Linked DNA regions of Variovorax paradoxus. The protein of the gene in region 1 binds, or shares a complex with, the protein of each later gene. Links are inferred from orthologs where the notes say so. Each region holds a gene or a part of one and is shown in the gene's direction. Other genes may lie near its edges. The genes, in order: accB and accD.

Region 1 (10,669 bases):
CGGCGTACTGCGGGCAAAATGTCCCGATGGACACGACCACCAAGCGTGAGATCGCCGCCACCGCCGCCCGCCTCGTGGTCGAGGAGGGGCTGGAGTACGGCCCGGCCAAGCGCCGGGCGGTGCGCGATCTTGGCCTGTCGTCGCGCACGGCGCTGCCGAACAACGACGAGGTCGAAGCGGAAGTGCGTGACTACATCGCGCTTTATTGCGCCGACACCCAGCCGCAGGAACTGCATGCCTTGCGGCTGCTCGCTCTCGAATGGATGGAGCGCATGGCGGCGTTTCGCCCGCACATCGGGGGCGCCGTCTGGCACGGCACGGCCACGCGGCTGTCAGACATTTATATTCAGTTGTTCTGCGATGATTCCAAGTCGGCCGAAATTGCCCTGATCGACCACCATGTGGACTACGAGCCGCGCATGGTCACCGGTTTTCACGGTGAGCAAGTCGAGGCCCTGAGCGTGCATGCCGCGAGCCGCGCGCTTGGCGAAGAGATCGGGGTGCACCTGCTGGTGTATGACCTCGACGATCTGCGCGGGGCGCTTCGGCCCGATGCCCAGGGACGCACACCGCGCGGTGACCTGGCCGCGCTGCGCCGGTTGATTGAAAGAGAAAAGGACAAGTGAATGATTTCTTCGCCCACACGGCGGCGCCTCCTGTATGGCGGCGTGGCAGTTGCGGCCGCTGCGGCGGGACTGGGCGGCGCATGGTGGCGTGAGCGCGGCAGCGGGACGAAGAGCGAGGTCCTGGATGCGGCCTTCTGGGATCAGCGCTTCGACCGTCCCGAGGGTGGTGAACTGGTGTTTTCCAGTTTGCGCGGCAAACCGCTGCTGCTGAATTTCTGGGCCACCTGGTGTCCGCCCTGCGTCGAAGAGATGCCGATGATTGACCGCTTTTTTCGTGAAAATGGCGGCAACGGCTGGCAAGTTGTGGGCTTGGCCATCGATCAGCCGAGTGCTGTGCGCAAGTTCCTGCAGAAAACCCCTGTTGCCTACGCCATCGGACTGGCCGGCCTGCAGGGAACGGAATTGGTCAAAAATCTCGGCAATACCACTGGCGGATTGCCTTTCACGCTCGTCCTGGACGGCGCTGGCACCGTGGCGGCTCGTAAAATGGGCAAGCTGGAACCTGCCGACCTCGACGCTTGGCGGCGTGAACTGGTTCACGGTTAGAATCAGATACACCTCGGCATTCGCCGCCAATCGCTAAAGATCAACGATTTTTAGCCAAGTTACATCCTAATGACCGGCAAAGTCGGCACTGGAGCCTCATGGATCTGCGCAAACTCAAGACACTGATCGATCTGGTGTCTGAATCCAATATTTCCGAACTGGAAATCACCGAAACCGAAGGCAAGGTTCGCATCGTCAAGGGCGGCGGCGCCGCCCCGGTGCAGTATGTGCAAACCTTGGCAGCCCCTCCCACGGCCGCCCCGGTCGCCGGTGCAGCCGCCGCACCGGCCGCCAGTGCTCCCGCGGTCGAAGCCGCACCGGCCGGCCACGCGGTCAAGTCGCCGATGGTCGGAACGTTCTACCGTTCGTCCAGCCCCGGCGCCGCCGCTTTCGTCGAAGTCGGCAGCAAGGTCAACGAGGGCGACACCATCTGCATCATCGAAGCGATGAAGATCCTCAACGAAATCGAAGCGGACAAGTCCGGCACGATCACCCAGATCCTCGGCGAAAACGGTCAGGCGGTCGAATACGGCCAGCCCCTGTTCATCATCGAGTGACCATGTCCAAGAAGATTCTGGTTGCGAACCGGGGGGCTCGCGCCTCGGCGCGGACGGGCGAAGGCCGTCGAATTGCCCTGGCACGCACAGCGTGCGGGCGATGCAGCCGCGGGGGCGCACATGTTTAAGAAGATACTGGTTGCCAATCGCGGCGAAATCGCCCTCCGGATTCAGCGCGCCTGCAGCGAGATGGGCATCAAGGCCGTGATGGTCTATTCCGAAGCCGATCGCGACGCCAAGTACGTCAAGCTGGCGCAGGAAGCGGTCTGCATCGGCCCGGCACCCTCGGCGCTGAGCTATCTCAACATGCCGGCGATCATTTCGGCCGCCGAAGTGACCGATGCCGAAGCCATCCACCCCGGCTACGGCTTCCTCAGCGAGAACGCCAACTTCGCCGAGCGCGTGGAGCAGAGCGGCTTCCAGTTCATCGGCCCGACGCCCGACAACATCCGCACGATGGGTGACAAGGTCTCGGCCAAGCAGGCCATGATCAAGGCCGGCGTGCCTTGCGTGCCCGGCTCCGAGGGTGAGCTCTCGGACGACGCCGCCACCAACAAGCGCATCGCCCGTGCCATCGGCTATCCGGTCATCATCAAGGCGGCGGGCGGCGGCGGTGGCCGCGGCATGCGCGTGGTGCACACCGAGGCGGCGCTGATCAACGCGATCCAGATGACCAAGGCGGAGGCTGGTGCGGCCTTCAGCAATCCGGCCGTGTACATGGAGAAGTTTCTCCAGAACCCGCGCCACATCGAGATCCAGATCCTCGCCGACAAGCACAAGAACGCTGTCTACCTGGGCGAGCGCGACTGCTCCATGCAGCGCCGCCACCAGAAGGTGATCGAGGAATCGCCGGCCCCCGGCATTCCGCGCAAGCTGATCGAGAAGATCGGCGAGCGTTGCGCCGCGGCCTGCAAGAAGATCGGCTACCGCGGCGCCGGCACCTTCGAGTTCCTCTACGAGAACGGCGAGTTCTATTTCATCGAAATGAACACGCGCGTGCAGGTGGAGCATCCGGTGACTGAGTTCACCACTGGCATCGACATCGTGAAGACGCAGATCACGGTAGCCGCCGGCGAGAAGTTGCCGTTCACGCAGCGCCAGATCGAGATGCGCGGCCATGCCATCGAGGTCCGCATCAATGCCGAGGACGCGTGGAAGTTCACGCCGTCGCCGGGCCGCATCACCATGTGGCACCCGCCGGGCGGCCCTGGGGTGCGTGTCGATTCGCACGCGTACACCAACTATTTCGTGCCGCCGAACTACGACTCGATGATCGGCAAGATCATTGTCTACGGCGACACGCGCGAGCAGGCCATGGCGCGCATGCGCACGGCGCTGAACGAAACCGTGATCGAAGGCATCCAGACCAACATTCCGCTGCACCGCGAGCTGATGGTCGACGCCAAGTTCATGAGCGGCGGCACCAACATCCACTATCTGGAAGAGTGGCTGGCGGCGCACAAGCGCTGAACGGCACCCGACGCCATGTTCGAACTTCGCCTGATGGCGCCGGAAGACCGGGTCGAAATGCTCGGCGATGCGCTCGACGCCCTCGATGCGCTGAGCGTGTCGGTGGAAGACGCCGACGCGCAGACCGATGCCGAGCAGGCGCTGTTCGGCGAGCCCGGCATGCCGCCGCCCAAGGAGGGCTGGCAGCGGTCGCGCGTGATTGCGCTGTTCGCCGACCAGGCCGTCGCGAAGGAGGCCGCCTCGGTGCTCGCGCTGCAGGATTTCTTCGAGGGCTGCGCGGTGCTCGGCACGGCGCCGGTGCCCGAGCAGGATTGGGTGCGGCTCACGCAGTCGCAGTTCGCCCCGGTCGAGATCACGCCCGAGTTCTGGATCGTGCCGACCTGGCATGAACCGCCCGAACAGGCAAAACAGGTCATCCGGCTGGACCCGGGGCTCGCCTTCGGCACCGGCACCCATCCCACCACGCGCATGTGCCTGCGTTGGATTGCGAAGCAGGGCGCATTCGGCGACCAGCGTGTTCTCGACTACGGCTGCGGTTCCGGCATTCTTGCGATCGGGACGGCGAAGTTCGGTGCGCGCGATATCGATGCCGTCGACATCGACGAGGCCGCCGTTTCGTCGACCCGCCTCAACGCCGAAGCGAATGGCGTGCAACTGAACGCCGGCCTGCCGGAAGCGGCCAAGGGCCGCTACGACACGGTGCTGGCCAACATCCTGGCGACGCCGCTCAAGGTGCTTGCGCCGCTGCTGCGCAACCACGTGGCGCCAGGCGGATCGCTGGTGCTCGCCGGCATCCTGGAGCGGCAGGCCGACGAGCTGAAGCAGGCCTACGCGCCGTACGCCGCACTTGAAGTCAGCGACACCGAGGACGGCTGGATCCTGATGACGGCGCGCTGCTGAAGACGCAGCCGCCTTTCACGCCTCTGCGTCCACTCGCGCGGCGAGGGCTCAACCCTACAATCGCCCGGTCATGAGCCTCGTCACGCGTTGCCCCGCCTGTGCCACCACCTTCAAGGTGGTGCGCGATCAGCTTCGCATCTCGGATGGCTGGGTGCGCTGCGGCCGCTGCAGCCATGTGTTCGACGCGACGCTCGATCTGCACGAGGCGCCGGACGGCGCTCCGGCCCCGACGGCCCCATCTTCGCCGGAGCATTCTGCAAAACCCGAGGCCGAGCCCGGGCCGCCCGAACAGCATCCGTCGCCGGCCAAGCAGGCCGCGCCAGAGTCGCCGAGTGCCGCTGAGGACGCGGACTTTTTCGACGATGAACCGGAGCATGACGAACCGCGGGATGCGACCGCCTCGGCATCGGTTCAAGAGATAGACGAACTCCTCGCGCCTGCGCCGCTTCCCGAGACCAGGCCTGCGCCGCCGCCGGCACCAAGCTCCGCAGCTGCCACCACGTCCGCGACGGCCTTCGTATTGCCGGCGCACGGCATCCTGGCCGACGAATTGTGGTCCGACTTCGAGGCGAACGAGCCCGAATGGCGGCCGCCGGTGAGTTCGCTGCCGCCGTTTCCGAACATCGACCTGAATCTTGCGGCCCCGCCTTCGCCGCCGCCACCACCGCCTCCCCCGTTGCCGGCCTTGCGCATCAAGGCACGGGAAATGGCGGCATCGGCCAGCGTCGAGGATGAAAAGCACGAGTCCACTCAAGACCGCGATCAGGTACAGATGCAGAAGGCACTGCGCCGGGCGCGCATCAAGTCGGCCAAGATCGCGAGCGCCAAGGCCCGCGACGAACGGGTCGCCGCAAAAGCTTCGGCCTCGATGGTCCGTGAGGCGAGTGAGCCGGAGCGCGGCTCGGGCCCGTCGCCGTTTCCCTCGCCCCTTCAGGAGGCGGAAGATTCGGACAGGGTTCCTTTTTCGGGCGATGGGAAAGCAAGCCCCGGCGACGGCGGTTTCTGGCAGCGCGGCCCCGTGCGATTCTGGCTCTGGCTTCTCGCCGTCTTGGCCGTCGTGCTCTTCGTCGCGCAGGTCTTGCACCACGAGCGCGACGGCATCGTGGCCCGGCAGCCGAACCTGCGTCCCGCATTCGCCGCGCTCTGCCGGCTCACCGGCTGCGAGCTCACGGCGTTGCGCCAGATCGGCGACGTCGTGATCGAGGGCGCGGCCTTCGCCCGTGAGAAGACCGGCAACAACGACTACCGGCTCAGCTTTACCTTGCGCAACGGCGCCACGGTTCCGCTCGCCATGCCGGCCGTCGAACTTTCCCTGCTCGACACGCAAGAACGCGCCGTGGTGCGCCGCGTGTTGATGGCCGCGGACTACGGTGCGCCCACCGTGCTTGCGGCGCGCTCCGATCAGGCCGCATCGCTGCCGCTGACATTGACCGCAACGGAAGCGGCCACGCTCCCGCCCATCGCCGGCTACCGCGTGGAAGCGTTCTATCCATAGGCCGCGCTCGCGCGCGTGCCTTGTTCATTCCCTTTTCATCTTCAACCAACGGCACACCATGGCAGCAGTGATTTGCGGTTCCCTCGCGTTCGACACCATCATGACCTTCGAGGGCCGGTTTGCCGACCAGATCCTTCCGGACCAGTTGCACATCCTCAATGTATCGTTCCTGGTGCCGGGTTTGCGGCGTGACTTCGGTGGCTGTGCCGGCAACATCGCCTACAGCCTCAACGCACTGGGCGGCACGGCATTGCCGATGGCCACGCTCGGAAGCGACGGCGCCGACTACCTGGAGCGCATGCGCTCGCTGGGCATCAGCACGGAGTTCGTGCGCCAGCTCGGCGACACCTTCACCGCCCAGGCGATGATCATGAACGACGTCGACAACAACCAGATCACGGCCTTCCATCCCGGTGCGATGCAGCAGGCGCACATCACCAAGGTGGCCGCGCGCGACGACATCAAGGTCGGCATCATCGCGCCCGATGGACGCGACGCGATGCTGCAGCATGCGGAGCAGTTCGCCGCCGCCGGCATTCCGTTCGTGTTCGATCCGGGCCAGGGACTGCCGATGTTCGACGGCGAGGCGCTCAAGCACTTCATCGACCTGGCGAGCTGGGTCGTGGTCAACGACTACGAAGGAAAGATGCTGTCGCAGCGTACCGGCTGGAGCCTTGCCGAGATATCGAAACGCGTGCGCGGCCTCGTCGTGACGCTGGCGGCCGACGGTTGCGAGGTCTGGACCGATGGCGAGCGCGAGCATGTGCCGGGCGTGACGCCGACCGAGGTGGTCGAGCCCACCGGTTGCGGCGACGCGTGGCGCGGCGCGCTGCTGTTCGGTCTCGAGAAGGAATGGCCGCTCGCGCAGTGCGCAGCACTGGGCAACCGCATCGGCGCGCTCAAGATTGCCCAGCGCGGACCGCAGAACTACCAGGTCGACAGGAAAGCACTCGGCCTTTGAGCCGGTTGTTGGCCTTCTTCATCAGGCGCCCATAAAAAAAGCCCGACACCGTGAGGTGCCGGGCTTTTTGCCGTCAAGGCCGCTGAGAAACTCAGGGCTTGCTGGCCGTCGGAAACGGCCAGGCTGCCTGCGGGTTCAGCGTCGTTTGCGCAGCAGGAGCAGGCGCTGCGGCAGGTGCTGCCTTGGCGGCCTTCTTCGCAGCAGGCTTCTTGGCAGCAGCGGCAGGCTTGGCAGCGGGCTTTTTCGCGGCTTTCTTGGCCGCAGCCTTTTTGGCAGGAGCCTTCTTGGCGGCAGCCTTCTTCGCAGGGGCCTTCTTGGCAGCGGCCTTCTTCGCCGGAGCCTTCTTCGCCGCCGCCTTCTTGGCAGGAGCCTTCTTCGCTGCGGCCTTCTTCGCCGGAGCCTTCTTGGCAGCGGCCTTCTTGGCCGGAGCTGCCTTCTTCGCGGCTACCTTCTTCGCAGGCGCCTTCTTGGCGGCTACCTTCTTGGCGGCGACCTTCTTGGCCGGAGCCTTCTTCGCAGCTACCTTCTTTGCCGGAGCCTTCTTAGCGGCCGCGACCTTCTTTGCCGGAGCCTTCTTTGCAGCGGCTTTCTTAGCCGGCGCTTTCTTTGCAGTTGCCATTTCTATTTCTCCTTGATCAAGTTGAAAAAATCAACCTATTGAAGCACTCCGCGCACGTTGGTAGCGCAAAGCGATTCATGGCGTTGGAATCTGTGCTCCAGCACCATGAACACCTGAGCCCTCATCCATGCCGCGCTCTTCGGCGCGATCGGTGGCAAGGGCAATTCTTGAATTCATTAATTCTTGTCGGAAAGATTCAATCCCAGGAGAGCGCGCCACCCGACTGGTACTCGATCACGCGGGTCTCGAAGAAATTGCGCTCTTTCTTCAGGTCAATCATTTCGCTCATCCAGGGGAACGGGTTTTCCTCGTTCGGGAAGAGCGTTTCGAGGCCGATCTGCTGTGCACGCCGGTTGGCAATGTAGCGCAGATAGCCCTTGAACATGGAGGCATTCATGCCGAGCACACCGCGCGGCATGGTGTCTTCGGCGTATTTGTACTCGAGTTCGACCGCCTTCATGAAGAGGGCCTTGATCTCCGCCTTGAACTCGTTGGTCCAGAGACCGGGGTTCTCGAGCTTGAGCTGGTTGATCAGGTCGATGCCGAAATTGCAGTGCATCGACTCGTCGCGCAGGATGTACTGGTACTGCTCGGCGGCGCCGGTCATCTTGTTCTGGCGGCCCAGCGCAAGGATTTGCGTGAAGCCGACGTAGAAGAAGAGGCCTTCCATCAGGCAGGCGAACACGATCAGCGACTTGAGCAGCGTCTGGTCGGTTTCGTGCGTGCCGGTCTTGAAGAGCGGGTCGCTGATGGCGTCGATGAACGGGATCAGGAACTGGTCCTTCTCGCGGATCGACGGCACTTCGTTGTAGGCGTTGAAGATCTCGCTCTCGTCCAGGCCGAGCGACTCGACGATGTACTGGTACGCGTGCGTGTGGATCGCTTCCTCGAAAGCCTGGCGCAGCAGGAACTGCCGGCATTCGGGCGCCGTGATGTGGCGGTAGGTGCCCAGCACGATGTTGTTGGCGGCCAGCGAGTCGGCGGTCACGAAGAAGCCGAGGTTGCGCTTGACGATGCGGCGCTCGTCTTCGGTCAGGCCGTTCGGGTCTTTCCACAACGCGATGTCGCGCGTCATGTTCACCTCTTGCGGCATCCAGTGGTTGGCGCAGGTGGCGAGGTATTTTTCCCAGGCCCACTTGTACTTGAACGGCACCAGCTGGTTGACGTCGGTCTGGCCGTTGATGATGCGCTTGTCGGATGCCTTGACGCGCTGCGCCGCGACGGGAGCCGTGGGTTGTGCAATCGACGAAGTCGGAGCGTCCACCGATCGGCCTGCGGGCAAGCCGCTGGTCGATGCGTGGTGTTGCTGCAATCCTTGTTGCATATCCTTTGGTAAGGAGGGCTTGACTTCTTCGTCCCAGGTCAACATAGAAAAATCCAATGCTCAATTATCGGAGCAACGATGTGAGTTGCAAAGTGCTCGTTCACGTCGCGCTCCATTTATGTGGTTGTTATGTTGCTCTCATGCATCGCGCGATGTCAGTCAATGCCGTGATCGACTGAGGGTTCGCGCGTTGTGCATGGACCTCGCTCGCTTCACTCACGCGTCATTGGCATGCTTCGCAGGTCGGATCGTCCACGCCGCAGAACGCGATGTCGGTGGCGGGAATCGCGTTCATCTGCGCCTTCGCCGCGGCAGCTGCTGCGTCGAGTGCGCTCATGCCCGAGGGTGCATCGCTGCCCGACGACACCGCGTTGAGGCGGCCCGATTGCACGGTGGATTTCTCGGCGTGCGTCGCGCTCTGCGTGCGCAGGTAGTAGGTGGTCTTCAGGCCGCGCAGCCATGCGAGCTTGTAGGTGTCGTCGAGCTTCTTGCCCGAAGCGCCGGCCATGTAGATGTTGAGCGACTGCGCCTGGTCGATCCACTTCTGGCGACGCGAGGCGGCTTCGACGAGCCATGTGGTTTCCACTTCGAACGCGGTGGCGTAGAGCGCCTTCACGTCTTGCGGCACGCGGTCGATCGGACGCAGCGAACCGTCGAAGTGCTTCAGGTCCATGACCATCACGTCGTCCCACAGGCCCAGGCGCTTCAGGTCACGCACCAGGTAGTGGTTGATCACGGTGAACTCGCCCGACAGGTTCGACTTGACCGAGAGGTTGCCGAAGCAGGGCTCGATGGAGGCGTCGACGCCGATGATGTTCGAGATGGTCGCGGTCGGTGCGATGGCCACGCAGTTGGAGTTGCGCATGCCGTCGGCCTTGATCTTCTGGCGCAGCGCGTCCCAGTCGAGCGTGGACGAGCGGTCGACCTCGACGTAGCCGCCGCGCGCCTTTTCGAGCAGGTCGAGCGTGTCGATCGGCAGGATGCCCTTGTCCCACAGCGAGCCCTTGTAGCTCGAGTACTTGCCGCGTTCCCTGGCCAGCTCGGTCGATGCCCAGTAGGCGTGGTAGCAGATGGCTTCCATCGATTCGTCGGCGAACTGAACGGCTTCCTGCGATGCGTAGGGAATGCGCAGTTCGTACAGCGCGTCCTGGAAGCCCATGAGGCCCAGGCCGACCGGACGGTGGCGCAGGTTCGAGTCGCGCGCCTTCTTCACGGCGTAGTAGTTGATGTCGATCACGTTGTCGAGCATGCGCATGGCCGTCGAAATCGTGCGCTTGAGCTTTTCCTGGTCGACCTTGCCGTCCTTCAGATGCTGCAGCAGGTTCACCGAACCCAGGTTGCAGACGGCGGTTTCGGTGTCGCTGGTGTTCAGCGTGATCTCGGTGCACAGGTTCGACGAGTGAACCACGCCGGCGTGCTGCTGCGGCGAGCGCACGTTGCAGGCGTCCTTGAAAGTGATCCACGGATGCCCGGTTTCGAACAGCATCGTGAGCATCTTGCGCCACAGGTCCGAGGCCTGGATGGTGCGGGCGGGCTTGATCTCGCCGCGCGCGGCCTTTTCTTCGTAGGCGGTGTAGGCCTTCTCGAAGTCGGCGCCGAACAGGTCGTGCAGGTCGGGCACGTTCGAAGGCGAGAACAGCGTCCAGGTGCCCTTTTCCATCACGCGGCGCATGAAGAGGTCGGGAATCCAGTTGGCCGTGTTCATGTCGTGCGTGCGGCGGCGGTCGTCGCCGGTGTTCTTGCGCAGCTCCAGGAACTCCTCGATGTCGAGGTGCCAGGTTTCAAGGTATGTGCAGACGGCGCCCTTGCGTTTGCCGCCCTGATTCACCGCCACGGCGGTGTCGTTCACCACCTTGAGGAACGGCACCACGCCCTGCGATTCGCCGTTGGTGCCCTTGATGTGGCTGCCGAGTGCGCGCACGCGGGTCCAGTCGTTGCCCAGGCCGCCCGCAAACTTGGAGAGCAGGGCGTTTTCCTTGATCGACTCGTAGATGCCGTCGAGGTCGTCGGGCACGGTGGTCAGGTAGCAGCTCGAGAGCTGCGAGCGCAGCGTCCCGGCGTTGAACAGCGTGGGCGTGCTCGACATGAAGTCGAACGACGACAGCACTTCGTAGAACTCGATGGCGCGGGCTTCGCGGTCGATCTCTCCGAGCGAGAGGCCCATGGCCACG
Region 2 (10,163 bases), 540 kb from region 1 along the record:
CAATCACCAAAAAGACGATTACCGGCTAACCGCAGCCCGCTTCGTCACGCCCCTCCCCGGCTCGACGAGTCGGGGGCAAGAAAAGACAACTTTTTTCTTTCTTTTAATAGGGCAAACTGAAATGGCGAACGCATCTCAACCTCTGGTCGGCCTCGTAGGCTGGCGCGGCATGGTCGGCTCGGTCCTGATGGACCGCATGCAGGCCGAAGGCGATTTCGGGCTCATCGAGCCGCTGTTCTTCTCGACCTCCAACGCCGGCGGCAAGGCCCCGGCCATGGCGAAGAACGAAACCGCGCTGAAGGATGCGAACGACATCGACGCACTGAAGAAGTGCGACATCATCATCACCTGCCAGGGCGGCGACTACACCAGCGAGGTATTCCCCAAGCTGCGCGCCGCCGGCTGGAGCGGCCACTGGATCGACGCCGCCTCCACCCTGCGCATGCAGGACGATGCGGTCATCGTGCTCGATCCGGTCAACCTGCCGGTGATCCAGAACGCGCTCGCCAAGGGCGGCAAGAACTGGATCGGCGGCAACTGCACCGTGAGCTGCATGCTCATGGGCGTGGGCGCCCTCTACAAGGCCGGCCTGGTCGAGTGGATGACCAGCATGACCTACCAGGCCGCTTCGGGCGGCGGTGCGCAGCACATGCGCGAACTGCTGACGCAATTCGGCACCCTCAACACCGAGGTGCGCGCGTTGCTCGACGACCCCAAGTCCGCCATTCTTGAAATTGACCGCAAGGTGCTGCACAAGCAGCAGAACCTGAGCGCGGCCGAAACGGCCAACTTCGGTGCTCCGCTCGGTGGTTCGCTGATCCCCTGGATCGACAAGGACCTGGGCGACGGCATGTCCAAGGAAGAGTGGAAGGCCGGCGCCGAAACCAACAAGATCCTCGGCCAAGGCGCGGGCTTCGGCACCGCCGCCGTGCCGGTCGACGGCTTCTGCGTGCGCGTTGGCGCGATGCGCTGCCACAGCCAGGCGCTGACCTTCAAGCTCAAGAAGGACGTGCCGCTCGCCGACATCGAGGCCATGATCGCCGCGGACAACCCCTGGGCGAAGGTGGTGCCGAACACCCGCGAGGCCACCCTCAAGGATCTGACGCCTGTGACCGTGACAGGTACCATGAACATCCCCGTGGGCCGCATTCGCAAGCTTGCGATGGGCCCCGAATACGTCGGCGCCTTCACCATCGGCGACCAGCTGTTGTGGGGCGCTGCCGAACCGCTGCGCCGCACGCTGCGCATCTTGCTCGAGGCTTGATTGGGGGCGCAGCGGCTCACCACAAGCCCGAAATGTTGCCTTATGGCAACAGAAGATGTGTGCGTAAGTATGCGCGCACTGGGTAGAACAGGCGCACCGCCTTGTCAGTACCCGGTGTTGGTGCTAACGTCCTCTTACAATTTCTGGGCCTGAGCCGCCCCTATCAGCATGACAAGACATCTGTTGCCCGCGGCCCGCCCATCGGCCGCTCGCCCCTCTCTGCCCTTGAAAGGTCTTCGCCTTTCCGTTCTAGGTGCCGCCATGGCGGTGGCCCTGGGCGTTGCAAGCACCGATGCCAGCGCCTTTGCGCTGGGCCAGTTGAAGGTGCAGTCGGCACTGGGCGAGCCGCTTCGCGCTGAAATCGACGTGACTGAAATGGCGGCCGCGGAAGCGGAAAGCCTGAAGATCAACGTCGCCAGCGCCGACGCCTTCAAGAACGCGGGCGTTCCGTACAACGCCGCATTGAGCGACGTCAAGGCCACGCTGCAACGCCGCGCCGGCGGCCAATACGTCGTGCGGTTGACCGGCACGCGTCCGCTCAACGACCCGTTCGTCGACCTACTGCTCGAAGCCAACGGTTCCTCCGGCCGCATGGTGCGCGACTACACGGTGCTGCTCGATCCGCCCGTGACCCGCCAGGCGGCGCCGAGCGCGCCAGTTGCCCCCTCTTCGCCGCAGATCAGCACGCCGCCCGCAGAGCGTTCGGGCGCAGCTGCGGCACGCGCAGCACGCCGCGAGCGAGCGCCCGTTGCACCGGTTACCGCGCCAGCAGCACCGGCGCCTGCTTCGGCAGCACCGCAAGCACCCAGCGCTGCGGCCCCGGCTCGCCCGGCCGGTGGCGGCGAGCAAGTCACCGTGCAGCGCGGCGACACCGCCGGCAAGATCGCCAGCGCCCACAAGGCGGCCGACATCTCGCTCGACCAGATGCTGGTGGCGCTCCTGCTTGCCAACCCCGATGCCTTCATCGGCGGCAACATCAACCGCATGAAGGCCGGTGCCGTGCTCGATCTGCCGAGCGCCGCCGAAGCCGGTGCCGTTCCGACCGCGGAAGCACGGCGCACCATCACCGCGCAAAGCCGCGACTTCGGCGCCTACCGCCAACGCCTCGCCGAGAACGCGCCCACCGCGAACGTGGCCGCCGCTGGCCGCAACGCCTCAGGCAAGGTGCAGGCCAATGTCGAAGACCGCAACGCCGCGGCGAGCGTACCCGACAAGCTGACGATTTCGCAAGGCAGCGCCGCCACCCGGGCCGCCGACGAAAAGGTCGCGCAGACCCGCCAGGCGCAGGAGAGCAACAACCGCGTTGCCGAGCTGTCGAAGAACATCAACGAACTGGCCAAGCTCAAGTCGGCCACCGGTTCGGCAGCACCGGCCGCCGCTCCAGCCCCGGCGCCGGCAGCGCCTGGCATTCCGGTTCCCAACCCGGGCGTGGCAGCCACGGCATCGCCAGCGGCGACCAGCCCGGCACCGGCCGCGCCCGCCACGGCTGCGGCGCCCGCTGCTGCTCCAGTGACAACCGCCACACCTGCCGCTCCAGCTGCAACGCCTGCAGCAACGCCCACCGCTACGGCGCCGGCAGACACAACGGCACCCGCGGCACCGGTCACGCCGGCAGCAGCCCCCACCGCCGCAGCGCCTGACGCCGCGGCGTCGGCCGAAACCATGCCGGGCGCTCCGGCAGCGGCAGCGAGTGCAGCGGCTCCCGCACCGGCGCCCAAGCCAGTCGTCAAGGCGGCCCCACCGCCCCCGGTCGAGCGCAGCTTCTTCGACGAATTGATGGACAACCCGCTGATGCTGGCCGGCGCGGCGCTGATCGCCCTGCTGATCGGCTTCCTGCTGTACCGCGTGCTGGGCCGCCGGCGCGAGGAAATGAGCGAAAGCGTGTTCCTCGAAAGCCGCATTCCGAAAGACTCGTTCTTCGGCGCCAGCGGCGGTGAATCGGTCGACACCAAGCACCGCGGCGATTCCACCGTCTCGTCGCTGTCGTACTCGCCGAGCCAGCTCGACGCGGGCGATGTCGACCCGGTCGCCGAAGCCGACGTGTACCTGGCCTATGGCCGCGACCTGCAGGCCGAGGAAATCCTCCGCGAAGCGCTGCGCGTGAATCCAGACCGCACGGCCATTCACCTCAAGCTGCTCGAAATTCACGCCAAGCGCCGCGACGTCCGCGCCTATGAAGGCCTCGCGACCGAAGTGCACAAGCTGACCAACGGCGCCGGCTCCGACTGGAACCGCGTGGTCGACATGGGCAAGGACCTCGATCCGGGCAATCCGCTGTACGAATCGGGCACCGCCCGCGGCGGCGTGAGCCAGGCCGAAAGCGCCGCCTTTGCAGGCGCGCTGGCCACGGCAGCCAAGCCCGTTGCCGCGGTTCCCCCGGCGGCAGCGCCCGCCCCCGTGGCGGTTGCGGCAGCCGCGCCGGCCTTCATGCCCTCGGTCGCCCCGCTGGACTTCGACCTCGACCTGAGCCAGCCGGCAGCACTCGCGACGAGCCCCGCGCCGGTGAGCGCCAGCCTGCCGAAGACTGCCTACGCGCCCGCAGCGGCCGCGCCCCTCTCCAACGGCCATGCGCATGCACCGGCGCCGGTCGACCTGGAAAACGACTTCGACACCGCCCCCGGAGCGCTGGCGCCGATCACTCGCCCCTCGGCGCTGAACGAAGCCGACGACAACACCCGCCCGGCCGTGCTGCGCGGCGGTCTTCCGGCGGACTCGGGCTTCATCGAATTCGACATGAGCGCGCTGGCCGGCCTTCCCAGCCGCCCGACCGCCGGCACCGCCGAAGCAACGAGGCCGGCTGCGGCCATGCCGGAAGAAGACGACGGCGACGACAGCCCCCATGCGGTCAAGCTGTCGCTGGCTCGCGAACTGCAGGCCATCGGCGACGTCGAAGGCGCCCGCTCGCTGGTCGAGGAAGTCGAGGCTGAAAGCGCTGGCGACCTCAAGTCCGAGGCCAGGCAACTGCTCGCCGAGCTGCGCTGAGCGGGGCTCGTTCCCCGACTTTTCGAATTCGTGAGGCTGGCGCTCGGCATCCGCTACAACGGCCAGGCGTACGAGGGCTGGCAAAGCCAGCGCTCGGGCCGCACGGTGCAGGACAAGCTGGAAGCCGCGCTTGCCAAGTTCGCTGCGCAGCCCATCGGCACGCTGTGCGCCGGCCGCACCGATGCCGGCGTGCATGCGCTGATGCAGGTGGTGCACTTCGACACCGACGTCGAACGCGAACCCTTTTCCTGGATGCGCGGCACCAACCGCTACCTGCCCGACGACATCGCCGTGCAGTGGGCGCAGCCGGTGCCCGACGAATTCCATTGCCGCGCCAGCGCGCTGGCCCGCCGCTACCTCTACGTACTGTCGCAATCGCCCGTGCGGCCCAGCCTCGATTCGGGCCGGGTCGGCTGGTCGATGCACGCGCTCGACGGCGATGCGATGCGCGCCGCGGCCGCCCTGCTGGTGGGCCGCCACGACTTCAGCTCTTTTCGCGCCTCGGCCTGCCAGGCACGCTCGCCGGTCAAGGACTTGCGGCGCATCGAGATCACGCGCGTCGGCAGCGGCGACCGCTGCCGCTGGCATTTCGAGTTCGAGGCTGACGCCTTCCTGCACCACATGATCCGCAACCTGATGGGTTGCCTGGTGCGCATCGGGCGCGGCGACGAGCGGCCCGAATGGATCGCCGAGGTGCTCGAGGCGCGCAGCCGCAAGGTGGCTGCGCCCACCTTCTCCGCCGACGGGCTGTACTTTCTCGGGCCTTTGTACGACGCCAAGTGGGGTCTGCCGGCCGAGGCCACGCTGCAGGGCGGCGGCGCTCCTTATGATGGGCCGCCATGACTGCCGCTCCCCGCACCCGAATCAAGATCTGCGGCCTCACGCGCGAGGCCGACGTGGATGCCGCGGTCGAGGCCGGCGCCGATGCGGTGGGGTTCGTGCTTTACGCCGCGAGCCCGCGCGCCGTCACGGCCGAGCGCGCCGCCGAGCTGGCGTCGCGCCTGCCGCCCTTCATCACGCCGGTGCTGCTGTTCGTCAACGAGGATGCTCCGAAAGTCATAGCTTCGCTTGCCCGGGTGAAGGGCGCCATCGCTCAATTTCACGGCGACGAAACGCCGCAGCAATGCGAAGAAGCCTGCCGTCTGGGCCGTTTCCGCTACATGCGCGCCGCCCGTATTCCGCTCGGGGCTGCCGGAGCGGGCTTCGACCTCGTAAAATACGCGTCCGATTACTCCCACGCCCAGGCCATCCTGCTCGACGCCCATGTCGAAGGTTTTGGCGGTGGCGGCAAGGCATTCGATTGGTCACTTCTTCCACCCGCCGTCGACGCTCACCTCGTCTTGAGTGGTGGGCTCACACCTGCAAACGTGAGCGATGGCATTCGCATCCTGCGGACACGCTGCAAGACGCTGTCCGTTGATGTGAGCTCGGGCGTCGAAATCGATGGCCCGGGAAACAAGGGCCTGAAGGATGCCGGAAAGATCCGGCAGTTCGTCGCCGCCGTCAGGGCCGCCGACGCCTCCTTCTCCAGCTAGCCGCCGCACCCGATCGTGATTCGGGCTGCGGCCCAACGATCGAGAACCATGCAAGACAATTATCAGCAACCCGACGCCACCGGCCACTTCGGCAAGTACGGCGGCACCTTCGCGAGCGAAACGCTCACCCATGCGATCAACGAGCTGCGCGATGCATACGCCAAGTTCAAGGACGATCCGGCGTTTCTCGCCGAGTTCCACTACGAGCTGAAGCACTTCGTCGGCCGGCCCTCGCCGGTCTACCACGCCGCGCGCACCAGCCGCGAGATGGGCGGCGCCCAGATCTACCTGAAGCGCGAAGACTTGAATCACACCGGGGCGCACAAGATCAACAACGTGATCGGCCAGGCGATGCTCGCGCGCCGCATGGGCAAGCCCCGCGTGATCGCCGAAACCGGCGCCGGCCAGCACGGCGTGGCCACCGCCACCATCTGCGCACGCTACGGCCTCGAATGCGTGGTCTACATGGGCAGCCAGGACGTGAAGCGCCAGAGCCCGAACGTCTACCGCATGAACCTGCTCGGCGCCACGGTGGTGCCGGTGGAATCGGGCAGCAAGACGCTGAAGGACGCGCTCAACGAGGCCATGCGCGACTGGGTGACCAACGTGGAAAACACCTTCTACATCATCGGCACCGTGGCCGGCCCGCACCCGTACCCGACGATGGTGCGCGACTTCCAGAGCGTGATCGGCACCGAGTGCATCGACCAGATGCCCGCCATGCTCGCGGCGCAAGGCATCACCGGCGAGGCCGAAGGCCGGCAGCCCGACGTGGTGGTGGCCTGCGTGGGCGGCGGCAGCAACGCGATGGGCATCTTCCACCCCTACATTCCGTTCGCGGGCACGCGCCTGATCGGCGTTGAGGCCGCGGGTGAAGGGCTCGACAGCGGCAAGCACTCGGCGTCGATCCTGCGCGGCAGTCCGGGTGTGCTGCACGGCAACCGCACCTACCTGCTGCAGAACGAAGACGGCCAGATCACCGAAACCCACAGCATCAGCGCCGGACTCGACTACCCGGGCGTGGGACCCGAGCATGCGCACCTGGCCGACATCGGCCGCGCGGAGTACGTCGGCATCACCGATGCCGAGGCGCTCGAAGCCTTTCACTACCTGTGCCGCACCGAAGGCATCATCCCGGCCCTCGAATCGAGCCACGCGATGGCCTATGCGATGAAACTCGCGAAGACCATGCGGCCGGACCAGTCGATCCTGGTGAACCTCTCGGGCCGCGGCGACAAGGACATCGGCACCGTGGCCGACCTGTCGGGCGTCGACTTCTACGACCGGCCCTCGATGCGCGGCCTCAGTGTGAAGGGAGGCAAGTGATGAGCCGCATTGCCGCCACCTTCGACGCGCTGAAGAAAGACGGTCGCCGCGCGCTCATTCCTTACGTGACGGCCGGTTTTCCCTACGCCGACATCACGCCCGAACTGATGCACGGCATGGTCGAAGCGGGTGCCGACGTGATCGAGCTCGGGGTGCCCTTCTCCGACCCCATGGCCGACGGCCCCGTGATCCAGAAAGCCGGTGAAGTCGCGTTGGCCCTGGGCGTCGGCATGAAGCAAGTGCTCGCCATCGTGGCCACCTTCCGACAGAAGGACGCGACCACGCCCGTGGTGCTGATGGGCTACGCCAATCCGGTCGAGCGCTACGACCTGGTGCACGGCAAGAAGGCCTTCATCCGCGACGCATCGGCCGCCGGCGTCGACGGCCTCCTGGTGGTCGACTACCCGCCCGAGGAGTGCGAGGACTTCGCCGCGGAGCTCAAGGCCGCGGGCATCGACCTGATCTTCCTGCTGGCCCCCACCAGCACCAGCGAGCGCATGGCGCAGGTCGCACGCATCGCAAGCGGCTATGTCTACTACGTGTCGCTCAAGGGCGTGACGGGCGCAGGCCACCTCGACACCGAAGCGGTCGGCCAGATGATCCCGCGCATCCGCGCGCATGTGAGCATCCCGGTCGGCGTGGGCTTCGGCATCCGCGACGCGCGCACGGCGCAGGCCGTGGGTTCGGCGGCGGATGCGGTCGTGATCGGCACGAAGATCATCCAGCTGATCGACGGACAGCCGCGCGAGAAAGTCGTGCCGGCGGTGCGCGAATTTCTCGCTGGCATCCGCGAGGCGCTGGACGCCCTGCCGGCGGCTACCGCCAAGAATGCGGCTGGCCGATAATCACGGCTGCCCTCACCCCCAGCCCCTCTCCCGCATGCGGGAGAGGGGAGCTAATTCCGGAGTCCTATGAGCTGGCTTGAAAAACTGCTACCCGCCAAGATCGCACAAACCGACCCGTCGGAGCGCCGCCAGGTGCCCGAGGGCCTGTGGATCAAATGCCCCGCCTGCGAGACGGTGCTCTACAAGACCGATCTCGAGCACAACCAGAACGTCTGCCCGAGCTGCAGCCACCACCACCGCATCGGCGCCCGCGCACGGCTCGATGCTTTTCTCGACGCCGAAGGCCGCTATGAACTCGGCCAGGAAGTGCTTCCCGTCGACGCGCTCAAGTTCAAGGACAGCCGCCGGTACCCCGAGCGGCTCAAGGAAGCGCTCGAGAACACCGGCGAAACCGACGCGCTGGTCGTCATGGGCGGCTCGGTCCACAGCATCAGCGTGGTCGTGGCCTGCTTCGAATTCGAATTCATGGGCGGCAGCATGGGCAGCGTGGTCGGCGAGCGCTTCGTGCGCGGCGTCGAAACGGCCATCGAGCAGAAGGTGCCTTTCATCTGCTTCACCGCCACCGGCGGCGCGCGCATGCAGGAAGGCCTGCTCTCGCTGATGCAGATGGCCAAGACCAACGCGGCGCTCACGCGTCTTGCGAAGAAGGGCCTGCCCTACATCAGCGTGCTGACCGACCCCACCATGGGCGGCGTTTCGGCCGGCTTCGCCTTCGTGGGCGACGTGGTCATTGCCGAGCCCAAGGCGCTGATCGGCTTTGCCGGCCCGCGCGTGATCGAGTCGACCGTGCGCGTGACGCTGCCCGAGGGCTTTCAGCGCGCGGAGTTCCTGCAGACCAAGGGCGCGATCGACTTCATCAGCGACCGCCGCGAGCTGCGCAAGACCATTGCGAGCACGCTCGCGATGCTGCTGCGCCAGCCAGCCGACGCCGTCATCTGACAAGAATCCTGCCGGAGGGCCTCAGCCCAGCCGGTAGGCCCAGACCAGCAGGTTGCCCAGCACGATGGCAATCACCTGCAGCACCACGATGGCGGCCAGGGGCGACAGGTCCACGCCGCCAATCAGCGGAATGAAGCGCCTGAACGGCCGCACCAGCGGCTCCGCCAGCCGCGAAATCAGGTCGAGCAGCATCGGCGACGCCCCCGGTATCCACGACAGCACGGCATAGACCACCAGCAGCGCGGTGAGGCCCGACACCGCAAGCTGCAGCAACCCCACCAGCGAGACCAGCGGCAAGGCGGCAATACGCCCCAGGTTGCCGATCAGCAGCCACAGCAGCAGGAACTTCACGATCACCAGGAGCCAGGCCGCGATCGCGCTCGCCAGGTCCCAGCGCTTGACCGACGGCACGATGCGGCGCAGCGGCAGCACGATCCAGTCGGTCATCGCGAACACGAAGCGCCCGAGCGGATTGCCGAACGGCACCCGGTGGTACTGCATGTAAAGGCGCAGCAGGCAAGCGCCGCCGAGCAGGCCGACGATCACGTCGAGAAGGAACGAGGGGATCTGGTAGAGCATGGGGCAGGGTCGTGAGCGGAATGCGATGATAGCCATGCAAGGTTCTTCGATGACGACACAGCCCCTTCTGCATTCACTGCCATTGTTCCCGCTCGGTACGGTTCTGTTCCCCGGCGGCGTGCTTCCCCTGCGTATTTTCGAGGTACGTTATCTCGACATGGTCGGCAAATGCCGCAAGGCCGATGCGCCGTTCGGCGTGGTCAGCCTCACGAGCGGCAGCGAGGTGCGCAAGGCCGGCGCCGACGCGGAAAGCTTTGCGGCCATCGGCACGCTGGCCGTCATCCGTGAATTCGATTCGCCGCAAAGCGGCCTGCTCCAGATCGAATGCATCGGCACACAGCGTTTCCGGGTTCGCCATACCGAGCTGCAGAAATACGGTTTGTGGGTGGCCGAAGTGGAAGCCGTGCCCGCGGACACCGCGCTCGAAATTCCCGACGATCTCCAGCACACGGCCACGGCGCTCCGGCGCCTGGTCGACACGCTCGAAGAACGCCGCCGCGCGCAGGGCGCGGAAGCCGTGCGCCTGCCCATCGGCGAGCCCTATGAGTTCAACGATTGCGGCTGGGTCGCCAACCGCTGGTGCGAACTGGTGCCCATGCAGCTCGAACTGCGGCAACGGCTCATGGCGCTCGACAGTCCGCTGATGCGGCTCGAACTGGTCAGCGATCTGCTGGCACGTGCGGGTATCGCTGA

Evidence for each region.
Region 2: the proteins of accB (region 1) and accD are in contact, whole or in part, in a solved structure (PDB 8UXZ), measured with the Escherichia coli proteins. The link is inferred for Variovorax paradoxus from one-to-one orthologs.

Annotation. Positions count from the first base shown.
Region 1 is NZ_JAUSXG010000001.1:4,288,673-4,299,341, reverse strand. Bases 140-2,999 are described here. They hold accB (acetyl-CoA carboxylase biotin carboxyl carrier protein), read left to right. Parts: upstream 140-1,270; coding sequence 1,271-1,729; downstream 1,730-2,999. Other genes in these bases: accC (acetyl-CoA carboxylase biotin carboxylase subunit), read left to right, coding at 1,850-2,999; QFZ42_RS20635 (TlpA family protein disulfide reductase), read left to right, coding at 627-1,172; QFZ42_RS20640 (hypothetical protein), read left to right, coding at 140-626. Outside these bases: more of QFZ42_RS20640, read left to right, coding at 27-139; more of accC, read left to right, coding at 3,000-3,199; prmA (50S ribosomal protein L11 methyltransferase), read left to right, coding at 3,215-4,099; QFZ42_RS20615 (zinc-ribbon and DUF3426 domain-containing protein), read left to right, coding at 4,170-5,594; QFZ42_RS20610 (carbohydrate kinase family protein), read left to right, coding at 5,653-6,555; QFZ42_RS20605 (histone H1-like DNA-binding protein), read right to left, coding at 6,647-7,174; QFZ42_RS20600 (ribonucleotide-diphosphate reductase subunit beta), read right to left, coding at 7,371-8,543; QFZ42_RS20595 (ribonucleoside-diphosphate reductase subunit alpha), read right to left, coding at 8,722-10,669. UniProt on the Escherichia coli protein: This protein is a component of the acetyl coenzyme A carboxylase complex; first, biotin carboxylase catalyzes the carboxylation of the carrier protein and then the transcarboxylase transfers the carboxyl group to form malonyl-CoA.
Region 2 is NZ_JAUSXG010000001.1:3,748,390-3,758,552, forward strand. What follows is about bases 6,968-9,954. They hold accD (acetyl-CoA carboxylase, carboxyltransferase subunit beta), read left to right. Parts: upstream 6,968-8,018; coding sequence 8,019-8,891; downstream 8,892-9,954. Other genes in these bases: trpB (tryptophan synthase subunit beta), read left to right, coding at 6,968-7,107; trpA (tryptophan synthase subunit alpha), read left to right, coding at 7,107-7,952; QFZ42_RS18055 (YggT family protein), read right to left, coding at 8,913-9,470; QFZ42_RS18060 (LON peptidase substrate-binding domain-containing protein), read left to right, coding at 9,520-9,954. Outside these bases: leuB (3-isopropylmalate dehydrogenase), read left to right, coding at 1-29; asd (aspartate-semialdehyde dehydrogenase), read left to right, coding at 122-1,264; QFZ42_RS18025 (FimV/HubP family polar landmark protein), read left to right, coding at 1,526-4,246; tRNA pseudouridine(38-40) synthase TruA, read left to right, coding at 4,277-5,089; QFZ42_RS18035 (phosphoribosylanthranilate isomerase), read left to right, coding at 5,086-5,781; more of trpB, read left to right, coding at 5,830-6,967; more of QFZ42_RS18060, read left to right, coding at 9,955-10,163.